DNA from 2 places in the Labrys sp. KB_33_2 genome. Region 2 is predicted to be linked to the other one. Evidence: predicted binding sites of a transcription regulator. Region 2 holds the regulator's gene; the other holds the start of a gene.
The links. Region 2 encodes PhoB, which activates phosphate uptake and scavenging genes when phosphate is short. Its sites were predicted from a motif close to TGTCATNNANCTGTCAT; they were not measured.
Positions count from the first base shown of each region.

Region 1: ppk2 (polyphosphate kinase 2) is a predicted target of PhoB. The motif match lies at 2,200-2,216, and genes of this name have one in related genera.

Region 1 covers NZ_JBFREW010000009.1:232,680-240,547, forward strand. Annotated here, with positions in the region: gene AB4037_RS17725 (glycine C-acetyltransferase) at 1-1,008, opposite strand, end outside; gene ppk2 (polyphosphate kinase 2) at 1,184-2,104, opposite strand; gene AB4037_RS17735 (GMC family oxidoreductase) at 2,246-3,844, opposite strand; gene AB4037_RS17740 (metallophosphoesterase) at 4,028-4,879, opposite strand; gene AB4037_RS17745 (metallophosphoesterase) at 5,169-6,065, opposite strand; gene AB4037_RS17750 (class II 3-deoxy-7-phosphoheptulonate synthase) at 6,241-7,626, opposite strand.
Region 2 covers NZ_JBFREW010000001.1:25,461-33,328, forward strand. Annotated here, with positions in the region: gene AB4037_RS00105 (helicase-related protein) at 1-1,163, shown strand, start outside; gene AB4037_RS00110 (RNA-binding S4 domain-containing protein) at 1,209-1,526, shown strand; gene AB4037_RS00115 (RrF2 family transcriptional regulator) at 1,690-2,136, shown strand; gene AB4037_RS00120 (aldo/keto reductase) at 2,219-3,169, shown strand; partial or broken gene AB4037_RS00125 (YciI family protein) at 3,255-3,584, shown strand; gene AB4037_RS00130 (RNA polymerase sigma factor) at 3,629-4,867, shown strand; gene AB4037_RS00135 (hypothetical protein) at 4,886-5,623, opposite strand; gene phoB (phosphate regulon transcriptional regulator PhoB) at 5,764-6,465, opposite strand; gene phoU (phosphate signaling complex protein PhoU) at 6,479-7,198, opposite strand; gene pstB (phosphate ABC transporter ATP-binding protein PstB) at 7,234-7,868, opposite strand, start outside.

The sequences.
Region 1 (7,868 bases), on a different contig from region 2:
GGCATCATGCAGCATCACCGGGATGATCGGCGTCTCGCCCTGCAAGAGCTCGAAGCCGGCCTTCTCCAGCCCGGCGCGAAAACGCCTGGTGTTGGCGAACAGCCTTTCGCGCAGATCATCGCCTGCTTGCGCCAGTTCGATCGCCTTCATCGAACCGGCCGCGACCGGCGGGGCCAGCGAATTGGAGAACAGATAGGGCCGTGCCCGCTGGCGCAAAAGATCGATGATCGGCTGGCTCGCGGCGACATAGCCACCCATGGCCCCACCAAGCGCCTTGCCCAGCGTGCCTGTGAGGATGTCGACCTTGTCCTCCACTCCGGCTCGGGCGGGCGTGCCGCGGCCCTCGGGACCGATGAAGCCGGTGGCATGGCAATCATCCACCATCACATTCGCCCCGTAGCGCCCGGCAAGATCGGTCAGGGTCTTCAGGTCGGCCAGATAGCCGTCCATCGAGAAAACGCCGTCGGTGGCGATGACGATGTGGCGGGCATTGTCCGCCCGAGCCGCCTGCAGCTGCACCTCGAGATCGTTCATGTCGCCATTGGCGAAGCGATAGCGCTTGGCCTTGCACAGGCGCACGCCATCGATGATCGAGGCATGGTTCAGGCTGTCGGAGACGATGGCGTCTTCGGCGCCGAGCAGCGGCTCGAAGACCCCGCCATTGGCATCGAAGCAGGCGGCGAAGAGAATTGCATCATCCTTGTTGAGATAGCGGGCGATGGCGCGCTCCAGCTCGCGATGCAGGGTCTGCGTGCCGCAGATGAAGCGCACCGAGGCCATGCCGAAGCCATGGCCGTCCATTGCCTGCTTGGCGGAGGCGATGATCTCGGGGTTGTCGGCCAGACCCAGATAATTGTTGGCGCATAGATTGAGCATCGGCCGACGCCCGGCTTCATTAGCCACCTCGATGCGGGCGCGCTGCGGGCCGGCGATCTCGCGCTCGCTCTTCCACAAGCCATCCTTGGCAATATCAGCCAGGGTGGATTTGACATGATCGACGAGCGACATCGGACGGCTCCTTGCACCTGTTCGGGTTCACAGGCCTAAGCCAAAACCGGCCGCGCTTCAAATGATGAGATCATGCCAAAAGCGGATGGCGCCCCGCTTCGGCTGGCTGCGAAGCGAGGCGCCATGATGGCAGGCGATGTCCTGCAATTATCGCCGGAATTCAGGGCAAGACGCTTCAGAAGGCTTTCGGCACATACATTTCCAACGGCACGGGATGGCGCACATAGTCTTCATGCCGCTCGCGTTCCGGCAAATTCACAGGCGGACGCTCCACCTCGCCATAGGGAATCTGGGTCAGCAGATGACTGATGCAGTTCAGGCGAGCGCGCTTCTTGTCAACAGCCTCGACCACCCACCAAGGTGCCTCCGGAATATGGGTGCGCTCCAACATCACTTCCTTGGCCCGGGTATAGTCTTCCCAACGCCGGCGGGATTCGACATCCATCGGGCTCAGCTTCCACTGCTTGAGCGGATCCTGGATGCGCATATTGAAGCGGAACTCCTGCTCCTCGTCGGTGATCGAGAACCAGTATTTCAACACGAGGATGCCCGAGCGCACCAGCATGCGCTCGAATTCGGGCACCGAGCGGAAGAATTCCTCATATTCGGCATCGGTGCAAAAGCCCATGACATGCTCGACGCCGGCCCGGTTGTACCAGCTGCGGTCGAACAGCACCATTTCGCCGCCGGCGGGCAGATGGGCGGCATAACGCTGGAAATACCATTGCGTACGCTCGCGCTCGTTTGGCGCTGGCAAGGCCGCGACACGGCAGATGCGTGGATTGAGGCGTTGGGTGATGCGCTTGATCACGCCGCCCTTGCCGGCTGAATCGCGCCCTTCGAAGATCACCACCACACGCAATTTGTGGTGCTGAATCCAGTCCTGCAGCCGCACCAGTTCGTGCTGCATGCGAAAAAGCTCGCGGAAATAAAGCCTGCGATCGAGCGTATCGCTGCCCTCTGCGTCGGGCACGCCTGTCAGGATACGATCCAGGCGCGCCTCCTCCAGCTCCAGTTCCAGTTCCTCGTCATAGCCGTCGGCGATCTCCTGCTGGATACGTTCGAGGTTGGCTCTGCTATCCGCTGGCGTGATCATGCGAATACTCCTTGCGCGAGGGGGCTGGTCCATGGTGCTGGATCGTCGTCCGGACGCATAAGCCCAGACTATGATGAAGCCCGTAGTGCAGGAATATTTCAGTTATGTGACATGGGCGATAGGCGCTTCTCGCGGAATGCCTCAGCCTGCCTTCAGCCACTCCACCGCACGATGGGCGATGGCCATCACCGGGGCATTGGTATTGCCGCTGACGATCTCTGGCATGACCGAGCAATCGAACACGCGCAGGCCTTCGATGCCACGCACGCGCAACTGGGAATCGAGGACCGCCATCGGATCATCGTCCCGGCCCATGCGCGCTGTACCGACCGGATGATAATTGGTCTTGACCATGCGCTTGCAATGGGCGTGCAGATCGGCGTCGGAGACCTTATCGGCTCCAGGCAGCATTTCGTGGGAGATCTTCTCCTTGATCGGCGAGGCCGTGAGGAAGGTGCGGGCAAAACGCAGGCCCGCTATCATCAGGCGGATATCCTCCGAATGTTTCAGGAAGCCCCCGTCGACGACCGGTGGCTCGAGCGGATCCGCCGAGCGCAGCTTCACCGTTCCCCGCGATTTCGGCCTGAGCAGGCAGGTGGTGAAGGTGACGCCGTCACAGGCGGCGACATCGGTGACGTCGCGGTCGAGATAGACGGTCGGCACACAATAGATCTTCAGGGAGGCGTCAGCCTCGGCATCGTCAGGATTGGTGAAGACGCAGGCCTCCACCCCCGTGGTCGTCACCGGCCCCTGCTTGCGTAAGAGATAGTCCAGGCCATTGCGGATCATGTTCCAGCCCTTGTCCTGACCGAAATAGCCATAGCGGCCGTTGGAGGCGGCGATCACCGGCACCTCGCAGTGATCCTGCAGATTCTCGCCCACGCCCGGCAGGTCCGCCTTCGGCTTGATGCCATGGCGCAGGAGCTGATCGGCCGGGCCGATGCCCGACAGCATCAGGAGCTGGGGGGTGACGTAGGTCCCGGCGGCGAGAATTACCGTGGCGGCGGACGCCCTGCGGGTTTGCCCCCCCTCGACATAGTCCACGCCGGTGCAGCGGTTACCCTCGATAACGAGGCGCGTCACGATCGCCTCCGTGGCGATGGTGAGGCGTTCATCGTCGCGCACCAGCGGCAGAAAGGCGTCCACTGCCGAGCAGCGGCGCTTGCGCACCGGATCCATGGTGCCCTGCATGAGGCCCACCCCGCGCTGGCGCCCGGAATTGAAGTCGGGATTGAGCGGTTCGCCCAATGACGGCAGCGCTTCGAGGAACGCCCTCGTCATCTCGCAGGTATAGAGCGGCCTGGTGACCTTGAGCGGACCGGTGGTGCCGTGCACCGGCGTGGCGAGGTCGGCGTTGCCCTCCATCGCGATGAAATGCGGGAGGATATCGGCATAGCGCCAGCCCTCCGCCCCATAGTTCTCCGCCCAATTGTCGTAATCACCAGGCTGGCCGCGCATATAGACCATGGCGTTGACAGAGGAACCGCCGCCGAGCACCCGCCCCTGCGGCACAATGGTGGCGCGCCCATCGAGCTGGGGCTGGCGCTCCATCCTGTGCATGGTGAGATAGGTGTCCTTGGCAAGATATTTCATATAGCCGGCGGGCATATGCATGATCGGGTTCATGCTCGCGGGGCCGGCTTCCAACATCAAGACGCGCTGGCCGAGATCGCGCACGAGCCGCATGGCGGTGACGCAGCCCGACGAGCCGCCGCCGACGATGATGGTGTCGTAAGTCATTGCAAATCCGAACCCGTGCCAATTGTCTGACGAGTTCGTTGTGTTTCACAACTTTGCGGGGAGCGCAAACAGATTAGACTGCCGGCGCCGCCCCTGCCCCTAGAGCAAAGCGCGTTCGCGCACGAACGCCTGTTTGCTCTAGCTCTTTGTTTCGACGCGTCTTTGCGATTCTTGCCGATAACGTCAAATCGCAAAAGGCTTTAGCGTGATCAGCACGATCTCGGGCGGCACGCCGAAGCGTACCGGCAGGCCGGTCATGCCGAGCCCCCCCGAGACGATGAGGTGGCGATCCTCCTCGATGACATGGCCATAGGCAAATCGCTTGCCGAAGCGCGAGGGAACATGAAGCACCCCGACACCGGGCAGGACCACCTGTCCGCCATGGGTATGGCCGCAGACCGTCAGCGCGATACGATCGGGTACATCGACGAAGATATCCGGTTCATGCGCCAGCAGGATCGCCGGTGCGTCGTCGCCGATTTTGGCGAGAGTGCCCGGCAGATCATCCAGGCCGTAATTGCCGTCACCCAGGCCGAGCAGCCAGAACGGCCGCCCATCCTTGGTGAGGCGCAACGCCGCATTCTCCATCACCTGGATGCCATGGGCCTTGAAGGCACGGCGGACATTGTCGCCGTCATGCCAGCCGATATCGTGATTGCCGAGCACGGCATGCACGCCGAGCGGCGCGCGAAGGACGGAAAGCGCCCTGGCGCACTCCGACATCGGCACGAAGGAACCGACACCGAAGCGCCCCATGCCGGCCTCATAGTCGCCTGCCAGCAGCACAATGTCGGGCTTCAGGGCGTTGGTCGTCAACGCTATCTGCTCGATATGGGCGGGCGTCATCCAGGGATTGATGGCGTGGATGTCGGCGAGCACGGCAATGCGCAGCGTCGGGCCGCCCCTCCATTGGCGCGGCGCGGGCTGGTACTGCGTCGCCAATAGTCGCCGCGGCTCGACGCCGAAGGCATAGCCGCCGAACAAAAGAGGCGTAGCGAGGCCGGCCTTGAGGAGGAAATTGCGTCTGGTGAGCATGCGGAACCGTGGCGTATTTCAACGAGCGGGCACATACTGACGCCTCTTTGTGGCGCTGCAGCAGCAGCGATATGCAGAAGCGATGGAAAGAAGGCGCATTCGTCGTGGGTGTGACGAGCGAAGTACGGGCCTATGACTACAGTCATAAACTCGTTACTCGGCTGTCGTTGCGAGCGTAGCGAAGCAATCCAGAAGCCGCGATTGCCATGTTTCTCGACCCCTGGATTGCTTCGCTTCGCTCGCAATGACGTAGGAAGATCGCCTGGAAATCAAGATTCCGACCGTAGTGCTATGCTGCTGGTGAACCTCCTGCCCCCAGCGTGATCATCACGATCTCCGGCGGCACGCCGAAGCGTACCGGCAGGCCGGTCATGCCCAAGCCACCGGAGACGACGAGATGACGATCGTCCTCGACGATATGGCCGTAGACAAAGCGCCTGCCATAGCGTGACGGCACGCTTCGCGGGCCATAGAAGGGGATGCGAACCTGCCCGCCATGGGTGTGCCCGCAGATGGTGAGGGCAACACGGCGTCCGCGGTCGAGCATCGGCAGTTCGGCAAAGATGTCCGGCTCATGGGCCAGCAGGATCGCCGGCGAGCCATCGCTTATTTGGGCCAGGGTGCCCGGCAGATCGTCGAGCCTCCTGAGATGGATTCCGCCCCATTGGTCGCCCAGGCCGAGCAGCCAGAAGCCCACGCCACCCTTTTCCAACCTGACCGCCTCATTCTCCAGCACGGGAATGTCGAAAGCGGCGAAAGCGCGCCGAACGTTGTCGCCGCCCCTGCCCCTCCGCCCCAGATCATGATTGCCGAGCACGGCATGCACGCCCAAAGGCGCTCGAAGCAGCGAGAGCGCCTTGGCGCAGTCCTCCATAGAGACATAGGAGCCGATGCCAAAGAGCGGCATGCTGGCCTCGTAGTCACCGGCCAGCAGCACGATGTCCGGATCGAGTGCGTTGGTCGCCCGCGCAATGCGCTCGATATGAGAGGAACTCATCCACGGATTGATGGCATGGATATCCGCCAGCACGGCGATCCTGAGCATCGATCCGGCAGGCCAGCCCTCCGGCACGACCCGATAGCGGGTAACCACTAGGCGTTGAGGCTCGACGCCAAAAGCGTAGCCGCCGAAGAGGAACGGCGTTGCGAGACCTGCCTTGAGCAGGAAATGGCGTCGGGAGAGCATGGCGATCCATGGTTGCCTTCGGGAACGGCAACCATGGCCCACGCCTATGATGCATCGATCGCATCGACATGCAGCGTCGAAGGAAAATCCGCGGAATCACCGCTCGTTGAAGATGCCGCTTTTCTGGGATCCCAGGCAAACATGTCTGCCTGGGAAGAGGCCCGGCGTCCTCGCCTTACTCGGCCGCGATGATGCTCGGCTTCACCTGGCCTGAGCGTTCCTTCTTGACGAGATCCGCCACCATGAAGGCAACCTCGATGGCCTGTTCGGCATTGAGGCGCGGATCGCAATGGGTGTGGTAGCGGTCGGCGAGATCGGCCTCGCTCACGGCGCGGGCGCCGCCGGTGCATTCGGTGACGTTCTTGCCGGTCATCTCAAGATGCAGGCCGCCGGCATAGGTGCCCTCGGCCTGGTGCACGGCAAAGAAGCTCTTGATCTCGCCGGTGATCTGGTCGAACGGCCGGGTCTTGTAGCCGTTCATCGCCTTCACCGTGTTGCCATGCATGGGGTCGCAGGACCACACCACCGAACGGCCCTCGCGCTTCACGGCGCGGATGAGCTCCGGCAGATGCTGCTCGACCTTGTCGTGACCGAAGCGCGCGATCAGGGTCAGGCGGCCCGGCTCGTTTTCGGGGTTGAGGATGTCGATCAGCTTGATCAGTTCGTCGGGCTTGAGCGAAGGGCCGCATTTCAGGCCGATCGGATTCTTGACTCCACGGAAGAACTCGATGTGCGCGTGGTCGAGCTGGCGCGTGCGATCGCCGATCCAGACGAAGTGGCCCGAAGTCGCGTAGGGATCACCCGAGGTGGAATCGATGCGCGTCATCGCCTGCTCATAGCCGAGTAGCAAGGCCTCGTGGCTGGTATAGAAATCGGTGATGCGCATCTCCGGATGAAGCTCCGGATCGATGCCGCAGGCGCGCATGAAGTCGAGCGTCTCGGTGATGCGCTCGGCCAGCGCCTGATATTTCGAACTCTGCGGCGAGTCCTTGACGAAGCCGAGCATCCATTGATGCACATGGGCGAGATTGGCATAGCCGCCGGTGGCGAAGGCACGCAGCAGGTTCAGCGTCGCCGCCGACTGGCGATAGGCTTCGAGCTGGCGGCGCGGATCTGGAATGCGGGCCTCGGCCGTGAATTCGGTGCCGTTGACGATGTCGCCGCGATAAACGGGCAGCTCGATCTCGCCGACCTTTTCGGTGGGCGCCGAGCGCGGCTTAGCGAACTGGCCGGCGATGCGGCCGACCTTCACCACTGGCGAGGAGCCGGCAAAGGTGAGCACCACCGCCATCTGCAGGAAGACGCGGAAGAAGTCGCGGATGTTGTCGGCGCCGTGCTCGGCGAAGCTCTCGGCACAGTCGCCCCCCTGGAGCAGGAAGGCCTCGCCGGCCGCAACCTTGGCGAGCTGGCGCTTGAGCTTGCGGGCCTCGCCGGCAAAGACGAGCGGCGGGAAGGTGGCGAGCGTGGCCTCGACGTCGTTGAGAGCCTTTTCGTCGGGATAGGCAGGCGACTGCTGAATCGGCCTGGAACGCCAGCTCTGCGGTGTCCAACGCTCGGACATGAGTATACTTCCTGTTCTCAGGGCGAACCGGCTATAGCCGCCCTGCACGACTACGATACTTTCACGAGGCCGGCGTTTTCCGGCGAAGGCCGGTTCTATACGCGCCCGGCAAATAGAAAACCAGCGTAAAGCCGCGGTTTTCAGTTCCATTTACGAAATCTTCGAGCAAATTTCGGCAGTTTCCGACAAATCGCAGGGCGTGTCCGATACCAAGCCGCGTCGAGATCGGCTTTTCTCGGGAA
Region 2 (7,868 bases):
ATGGCGACAGCTTCATTGCGACCGTGCAGATGACCTCGCTGGTCGGCTGCTCGGGCGAAGACTTCGCCTCGATCCTGCGGGGCCTGGGCTATCGCTCCGAAAAGCGCAAGGGGCCGGCGATCACCCACGAGATCAGGCTGCCTGCGCCGACCGAGCCTGCAGCCCCCGTCGAGGCTGCCGCCTCTGACGCGGCGAATGGGGCGGAGGCGGCCGAATCAAGCCAGGAGGCCACGCCGAGCCCGGCCGAGATCGATGCCATGGAGGCGATCGGCTCGCCGCCACATGAGCGCAGCTTCGAGGAAGTCGCCGAGGTTGCCGGGGAGACGGCGGACGAAACGCCGGTCGAGGTGATGGCCAGCATCGAGGCGCCAGCGGAGGAAGCCCAGGCGGAGGACATTCAGGCTGAGGAGACTCAGGCCGAGGAAGTCCAAGTCGAAGAAGCTCAAGTCGAAGAAGCTCAAGTCGAGGCAACTCAAGTCGACGAAGCGCCGGCAGACGAAGCTGTGGCTCCGGAGACGCCCGCGGAAGCGAGCGAAAGCGCCGAGATTGCCACCGGTGAAGCTGCAGCCACCGTCGAAGCCTCCTCCGAGGCACCTGCCTCCGAGACGCCTACCGTCGCGGCAGGCGTGGAGGAAGTGCCGGAGATCGAGGTCTGGCGTCCGGCGCGCTTCGAGCGTCATCAGCGCCCGCATCATCAAGGCCGCCCCCAGCACGGCAACCGCCAGCCGGGCGGGGAGCGCAAGCCGGAGGCCGGCGGCGGCTTCCGCCGCGGCCGCCCCGCGCCCGTGGACGGAGCGGCGCCGGCCGCGCCGGCTGAGGGGGCGGAGGCCCGGCAAGGCGAACGGCCAAATCGCTTCGAACGGCCGCGTCGCGATGATCGCGGCAATGGCCGGCCGCGCGAAGAAAACCGGCCCGGAGATCGCAAGCCGGCCGGAGAAGGAGGGCGCCGCCAGGGCGATGCCCGTCCCGATCGTGGCCCTCGTCCCGATCGCGGCCCGCGTCCCGATCGCCAGGATCGGGGTGGTGAGCGTCCGCGCAACTGGTCGAGCGACTCCAAGCCGCAGGGACGCGAGTCCAATCGCGCCCCGGATCCGAACTCGCCCTTCGCCAAGCTCCTTGCCTTGAAGGAGCAGATGCAGGGCGGCAAGTCGGACAAGAGCTGATCCCAAGAATCGGATTCAAGGAACCGGATTCGAGGAACCTGACCTATGGACCAGGCCGGCAGCCAGGATCGTCTTCGGATCGATAAATGGCTCTGGCATGCGCGTGTCGTGAAGACACGCTCTCTGGCAGCAAAATTGGTGGCGGACGGTCATGTCCGCCTCAACGGCACCCGAATTGATACGCCTGCCAAGGCGGTCAAGCCCGAGGATGTTCTGACCATCGCGCTGGAGCGTACCGTCAGGGTCTATCGCATTCTCGCGCTCGGTGAGCGCCGGGGGCCTGCCAGTGAGGCCCAGGGGCTATACGAGGATCTCTCTCCCGAACCGCCGGGCAGGCCCAAGACCTTGCCTGAGATGAGCTGAGATCCTTCTTTGCGATCACGGGCGTCCTCGCCTGCATCTTTCTTTCCACATGCGCCTTGGTTTCGAGCCCCTCCTTCGTTGGGGTAGACCTTCCGATTCGATCGATAATCCCTATATTCGTGATAGACAGGATAGACTTCTGTCACGCGGAGCAATCAGGGCGATGCTGACGAACAAGGGCAAATATGGTCTCAAGGCGCTGGCGCATCTGGCCGGCCTGCCGGCCGGCGAGACGGCGCAAAGCCAGGAAATCGCCGAGGCAAACCGCATTCCCAAGAAGTTTCTCGATGCGATCCTGGGTGAGTTGCGCGTGGCCGGCATCGTGCGCTCCAAGAAAGGCAAGGGCGGTGGCTATATGCTGGCCCGCGAGGCCAGCCAGATCAGCGTCGGCAATGCCATCCGGGTCCTCGACGGTCCGCTCGCGCCGATCGCCTGCGCCAGCCACACCGCTTATCAGCCTTGCCTCGACTGCCCGGATGTTCCAGGTTGCACCGTACGCCTTTTGATGCGGCGTGTGCGGGACCTTTCTTCCGACCTGCTCGACAACATGTCGGTGGAAGAGATGCGTCGGGCAGGTGGCGGGGAACAGGAACTGACCTATTCGATTTGAGTTCCCTGCGGCCCTGGAGGCCGAGCCGGCACGCTTTCGTGCCGGTCAGGTCCATATTTTGTCATGATCATGGAGAGCATTTATGGAAAAACGTGCGATTGGGCGGTCTGATCTTTCGGTTGCTCCGTTGGGCCTGGGCGGCAATGTCTTCGGCTGGAGCGCGGATGAGAAAGCCTCCTTCGCTGTCCTCGATGCTTTCGTTGGGGGCGGCTTCAACCTGATCGACACGGCGGATGTCTATTCGGCCTGGGTTCCCGGCAATCAGGGCGGTGAGTCTGAAGCCATCATCGGCAAATGGATGAAGGCCCGCGGCAATCGCGCCGACATCGTGCTCACCACCAAGGTCGGCTCGGAAATGGGGCCCGGCAAGAAGGGCCTGTCGCGCGACTATATCCTCAAGGCGGCCGAGGATTCCCTGCGGCGCCTGCAAACCGATTACATCGACCTCTACCTCTCCCATTGGGAGGATCCGGAGGTGGATCTGGAAGAAACGCTCTCCGCCTATGACGAGTTGATCAAGGCCGGCAAGGTGCGCGTGATCGGCAATTCCAATCATAGCGCCAACACGATGTTCAAGGCGCTGGCTATCAGCACCAAGGAGATGTGGCCGCGTTTCGAGAATCTGCAGACGCACTACAATCTCTATGACCGCGCCGGCTATGAGAACGAGCTCGAGGCGTTCTGTCTCAAGAACGAGATCGGCGTGACCAGCTATTTCTCGCTGGCGAGGGGGTTCCTCTCCGGCAAATATCGCAGCGAGGCCGATTTCGCCAAGAGCAACGCGCGTGGCGGCGAGATGGCCAATTATCTCAACGAGCGGGGCCTGCGCATCCTGGCCGCTCTCGATGCGGTAGCCGAGGCCAAGAGCGCCACACCGGCCCAGGTCGCCATCGCCTGGCTTATCGCAAGGCCCGGCATCGTCGCTCCGATCGCCAGCGCCACCAGCGTCGAGCAACTTGGGGACCTGATCAAGGCGACCGAACTCAATCTGGGTTCGGGCGAGATCGAGCAACTCACCAAGGCGAGCGCATAATTTTCGTCCTGCTGTCGAAAGCGAACGGGATGGCGCGTCATTGTCATGCCGGCGCATCATGCGCCGGCGGAGACAGGAGAGACCCATGCAGTTCGCGATTCTGATCTACAGCAACGAGGAAGCCATGCTGAAGGTGGACCCCGCCAATAAGCAGGCTGTGCTGGCCGCCTATCAGGCCTATACGGAGGCCCTCAGATCGGCCGGTGCTCTCGGCCCGTGGAGCCGTCTGCGCCCCACGTCTGCGGCGACGACCGTGCGCCTCGCCGACGGCAAGACCCAGGTGCTCAACGGCCCCTTCGCCGACACCAGGGAACAACTCGGCGGTTTCTACATCATCGATGTGCCGGACCTGGATGCCGCGATCGGCTGGGCTGCGCGTTGCCCGAGTGCAGCCATCGGTACCATCGAGGTCCGGCCGGTGTGGGACCCAAGGATTATTGAACCAAGCGAGCCGATCCGGTGCCTTCCGCCCCCGCCGTCGAACTTGCCGAAATCGTCGCGCGACGCAGCTATGGCAGGCTCGTCGCCCTTCTCGCGGCACGTTCGGGCGACATTGCGGGGGCGGAGGACGCCCTGGCCGACGCCTTTGCGGCGGCTTTGGAACATTGGCCGGCGGGCAGTGTGCCCGCCAATCCCGAAGCCTGGCTCCTGACCGCGGCCCGGCGCCGGCAGATCGACGCGGCCCGCCGCGCCAAGCTGCGCGGCGAAAAGGCGGACGAGGTCATCCGCCATGTCGAGGCCCTCGCCTCCGAGCAGGCCGAACAGCCTGTCATTCCCGATGAGCGCCTGCGCCTGATGTTCGCTTGTGCTCATCCCTCGCTCGATGCCGCCGTGCGCGCGCCCTTGATCCTGCAGACGATATTGGGGTTCGACGCCGGCGCGATCGCCAGCGCCTTCCTGGTTTCACCTGCGGCGATGAGCCAGAGATTGGTGCGGGCCAAGCTCAAGATCAAGCAGGCCGCCATCCCCTTCCGGATCCCGGAACCCGACGAGTTGCCCGGTCGTCTCGAAGCGGTACTGGAGGCCGTCTATGCCGTCTATGCCGAGGGCTGGGCCGATCCCGAAGGGGCGCAGGCCCGCGAGCGCAATCTGTCGGTGGAAGGCATCTGGCTCGGCCGGTTGCTGGTCTCGCTCCTGCCCGGCGAGCCGGAAGTGCTCGGCCTGCTGGCCCTGATGCTGCATGCCGAGGCGAGGCGGGCTGCACGCCGTAGCCCGGTCGGCGACTATATCCCGTTGGAACAGCAGGATACCACGCTTTGGGATGCCGCCCTGATCGAGGAGGCTGAGGCTTTGCTCGCCAGGGCCGGGCAGGCGCGACAGATCGGTCGCTATCAGCTCGAAGCCGCGCTGCAATCGGCCCATGCCAATAGGCGCATCTGCGCGACGACGGACTGGGCCGCGATCGTCACGCTGTATGAGGCCTTGGTACTACTGACCGCGTCCCCCGTCGCTGCCATCAACAGAGCCGTGGCGCTCGCCCGTCTTGCGGGACCGCAAGCCGGATTGGCCGGGCTCGACGAGGTCGCCAGCGACAGGCGGATCGCCGATTACCAGCCTTATTGGGCTGCACGCGCGGACTTGCTGGCCCGCGCCGCAAGGCAGGAGGAGGCCCGCAACGCCTATTCGCGGGCGATCGGGCTGGAGAGTGATCCCGTCATCCGCCGTTATCTGCAAGGGCGCCTGGCGGCTCTGGGCTGATATCGGCGCCTGCAGAAGCTATTGGGGATAGCGGCCATTGAAGGGCGGGGCCTCGATCCACCATTGCGGTGTATAGGCGCGCTTGATCGGGCAACGGATCAATGTGTCTTCATCGAGCCACAGCTGCCGCTCGGGGGCGGGGGTCATCACGATGGTTTCCGCCGTGCCGGAGCGGCCGCTTCGCAGGGCCTGGTCCTGCGCCGGCGAGCTGCCGCATCGAAGCTGCAGCGTCGCCTGGAACTTGGCGCTGGAAGGCTCCTCGCCATCGGCCTCGATGACCGCGCAATATTTGCCGTAGAGCTGGATGGCAGGACCGGCTGCCCGTAGAAGCTGCACGGAAACCCGGTTGCCTGGCGTCGCCCCCTGCTTGTCGCAGCCATCGTCCTGCAAGGCATAGATGCCGTCGGCATAGTTGCCCGCCCTCTGGGCATAGGACGTGCGCGTGGCGGGCGCGCGTCCGGCCTGCCTGACGGACAAGACGGTCCTGATCTGCCTGCTGCCATCGGGTGCGACCTCCACCATGGCCTCGACCTCGCATCGCGAGCCTTCCTTGCAGATACCGGCGACTTGCTCCTGCATGTCGCTGTCGGCTGCGATGAAGCAATCCTTGCCGATATAGGAGCCCGCCAAGCCGGAGCCGGTACCGAACTCGCCCGAACACAAGGTTTTCTTGAGCTTGGCCGCTGCGGCATCGCTGGGAAGCAGCGCCAACGAACTGGCAGTCAAAAGCGACGCGACGAGCAAGGAACGGATCATGGCAACCCCGGCATTTTCTTTGGCAAGTCGTCTTATCGCAAGCCTCTGAAATCGCCTAGATCGGGCGAGTACCGGGTACGTGATGCGACAAGGCCGGCGGCGAGCCGCCGGCCTTGTTGTCGGGCGATGAAATATCCGTCCTAGGCCTGCTTGGCGAAGGTCTCGTCGAAGGAATAGCCGGCGCCGCGAACCGTGCGGATCGGGTCGATCTCGCGCGTGCGGTTCATCGCCTTGCGCAGTCGCCCGACATGCACGTCGACCGTGCGCTCGTCGATATAGACGTCGCGGCCCCAGACGCTGTCGAGCAATTGCTCGCGTGCGAATACGCGTCCCGGCGCCTGCATCAGGAATTCGAGCAGGCGGAATTCGGTCGGGCCGAGGCGGATCTCGCGATTGCCGCGATGAACGCGCTTGGTCTCGCGGTCGAGGGAAATGTCACCGGCCTTGAGCAGGGAGGCGACGTGATCGGGCTTGGCCCGACGCAGCAGAGCGCGGACGCGGGCCGAGAGTTCCGGCACGGAGAAGGGCTTGACGACATAATCGTCGGCGCCGGTGGCCAGACCCCGCACACGCTCGGTTTCCTCGCCACGCGCCGTGAGCATGATCACGGGCAGGCGCTCGGTTTCCGGCCGCATGCGGATGCGCCGGCACAATTCGATACCCGACAACCCCGGCAGCATCCAGTCCAGCAATACCAGATCCGGCACGCTTTCGCGCAGGCGGATCTCGGCATCGTCACCGCGCGCCACACTGTCAACCTCATAGCCTTCGGCTTCGAGATTGTAGCGCAGCAGCAGGGTCAATGCTTCTTCGTCCTCGACGATCAGAACCTTGGGAGGCATGGCCTATCCCTTGTTACTTAGCCGGCACAGGAAGGTCGACGAGATCGGTGCTGTTGTCCGCCTTGGGCCGCTCGCCGGCCGGCGATTCACCGGTCACCAGGTAATGCACCGTCTCGGCGATGTTGGTGGCATGGTCGCCGATGCGCTCGATGTTCTTGGCGCAGAACAGCAGATGGGTGCAGAAGCCGATATTGCGCGGATCTTCCATCATGTAGGTCAGCAATTCGCGGAACAGCGAGGTGTACATCGCATCGATCTCGCCGTCCGAACTCCAGACCGAGAGCGCTTCTTCAACATTGCGCTGGGCGAAGGCGTCGAGGACCTGCTTGAGCTGCTCGAGCACCAGGTCAGCCATATGGTCGAAACCGCCGAAGAGCTGGGCCGGCTGCGCATGGCTGTGGATGGCGACCACGCGCTTGGCGACGTTCTTGCCGAGGTCGCCGATGCGTTCGAGATCGTTGGCCACCCGCAGGGCCGAGACGATTTCGCGCAGGTCGAGTGCCAGTGGCTGGCGCTTGGCGATGACCAGGATAGCCCGGTCCTCGACCTGGCGCTGGAGCTTGTCGATCGCCAGATCGAGCTCGATCACGGCCTTGGCGCGCTGGGTGTCGCGCTTGAGCAGGGCTTCGACGCTGTCGGCTACGCTCTTCTCTGCATAGCCACCCATTTCGGCGATCATGTTGCGCAATTCGCGCAATTCCTGATCGAAGGATGTAACGATGTGGTCGGACATGCCGCCTCCAAATGAATTCGACGCTGGCCGAGGGATCAGCCGAAGCGGCCGGTGATGTAATCCTGCGTACGGCTGTCGTTCGGGGTGGTGAACATCTTGTTGGTCTGGCCGACCTCGATGAGGTCACCCAGATAGAAGAAGGCCGTCACATCCGCGCAACGCGCCGCCTGCTGCATATTGTGCGTGACGATGACGATGGTGAAGTCCCGCTTCAATTCGTCGATCAGTTCCTCGATCTTGGCGGTCGAGATCGGATCGAGCGCGGAGGTCGGCTCGTCCAGCAGCACGACTTCGGGCTTCACCGCGATGGTGCGGGCGATGCACAGGCGCTGCTGCTGGCCACCGGACATGCCGAGCGCAGAGGCGTGCAGGCGGTCCTTGACCTCGTTCCACAGGGCGGCCTTGGTCAGGCACCATTCGACGCGCTGATCCATTTCCGCCTTGGAGATCGACTCATGCAGGCGCACGCCGAAGGCGATGTTGTCATAGATCGACATCGGGAAGGGCGTGGGCTTCTGGAACACCATGCCGATGCGGGCGCGCAGCACTGCAGGATCGATCTCCTTGCCGATGACGTTCTGACCATCGAGCAGCACGCGGCCCTTGGCAGTCTGGCCCGGATAGAGGTCGTACATGCGGTTGAGCACGCGCAGCAGGGTGGACTTGCCGC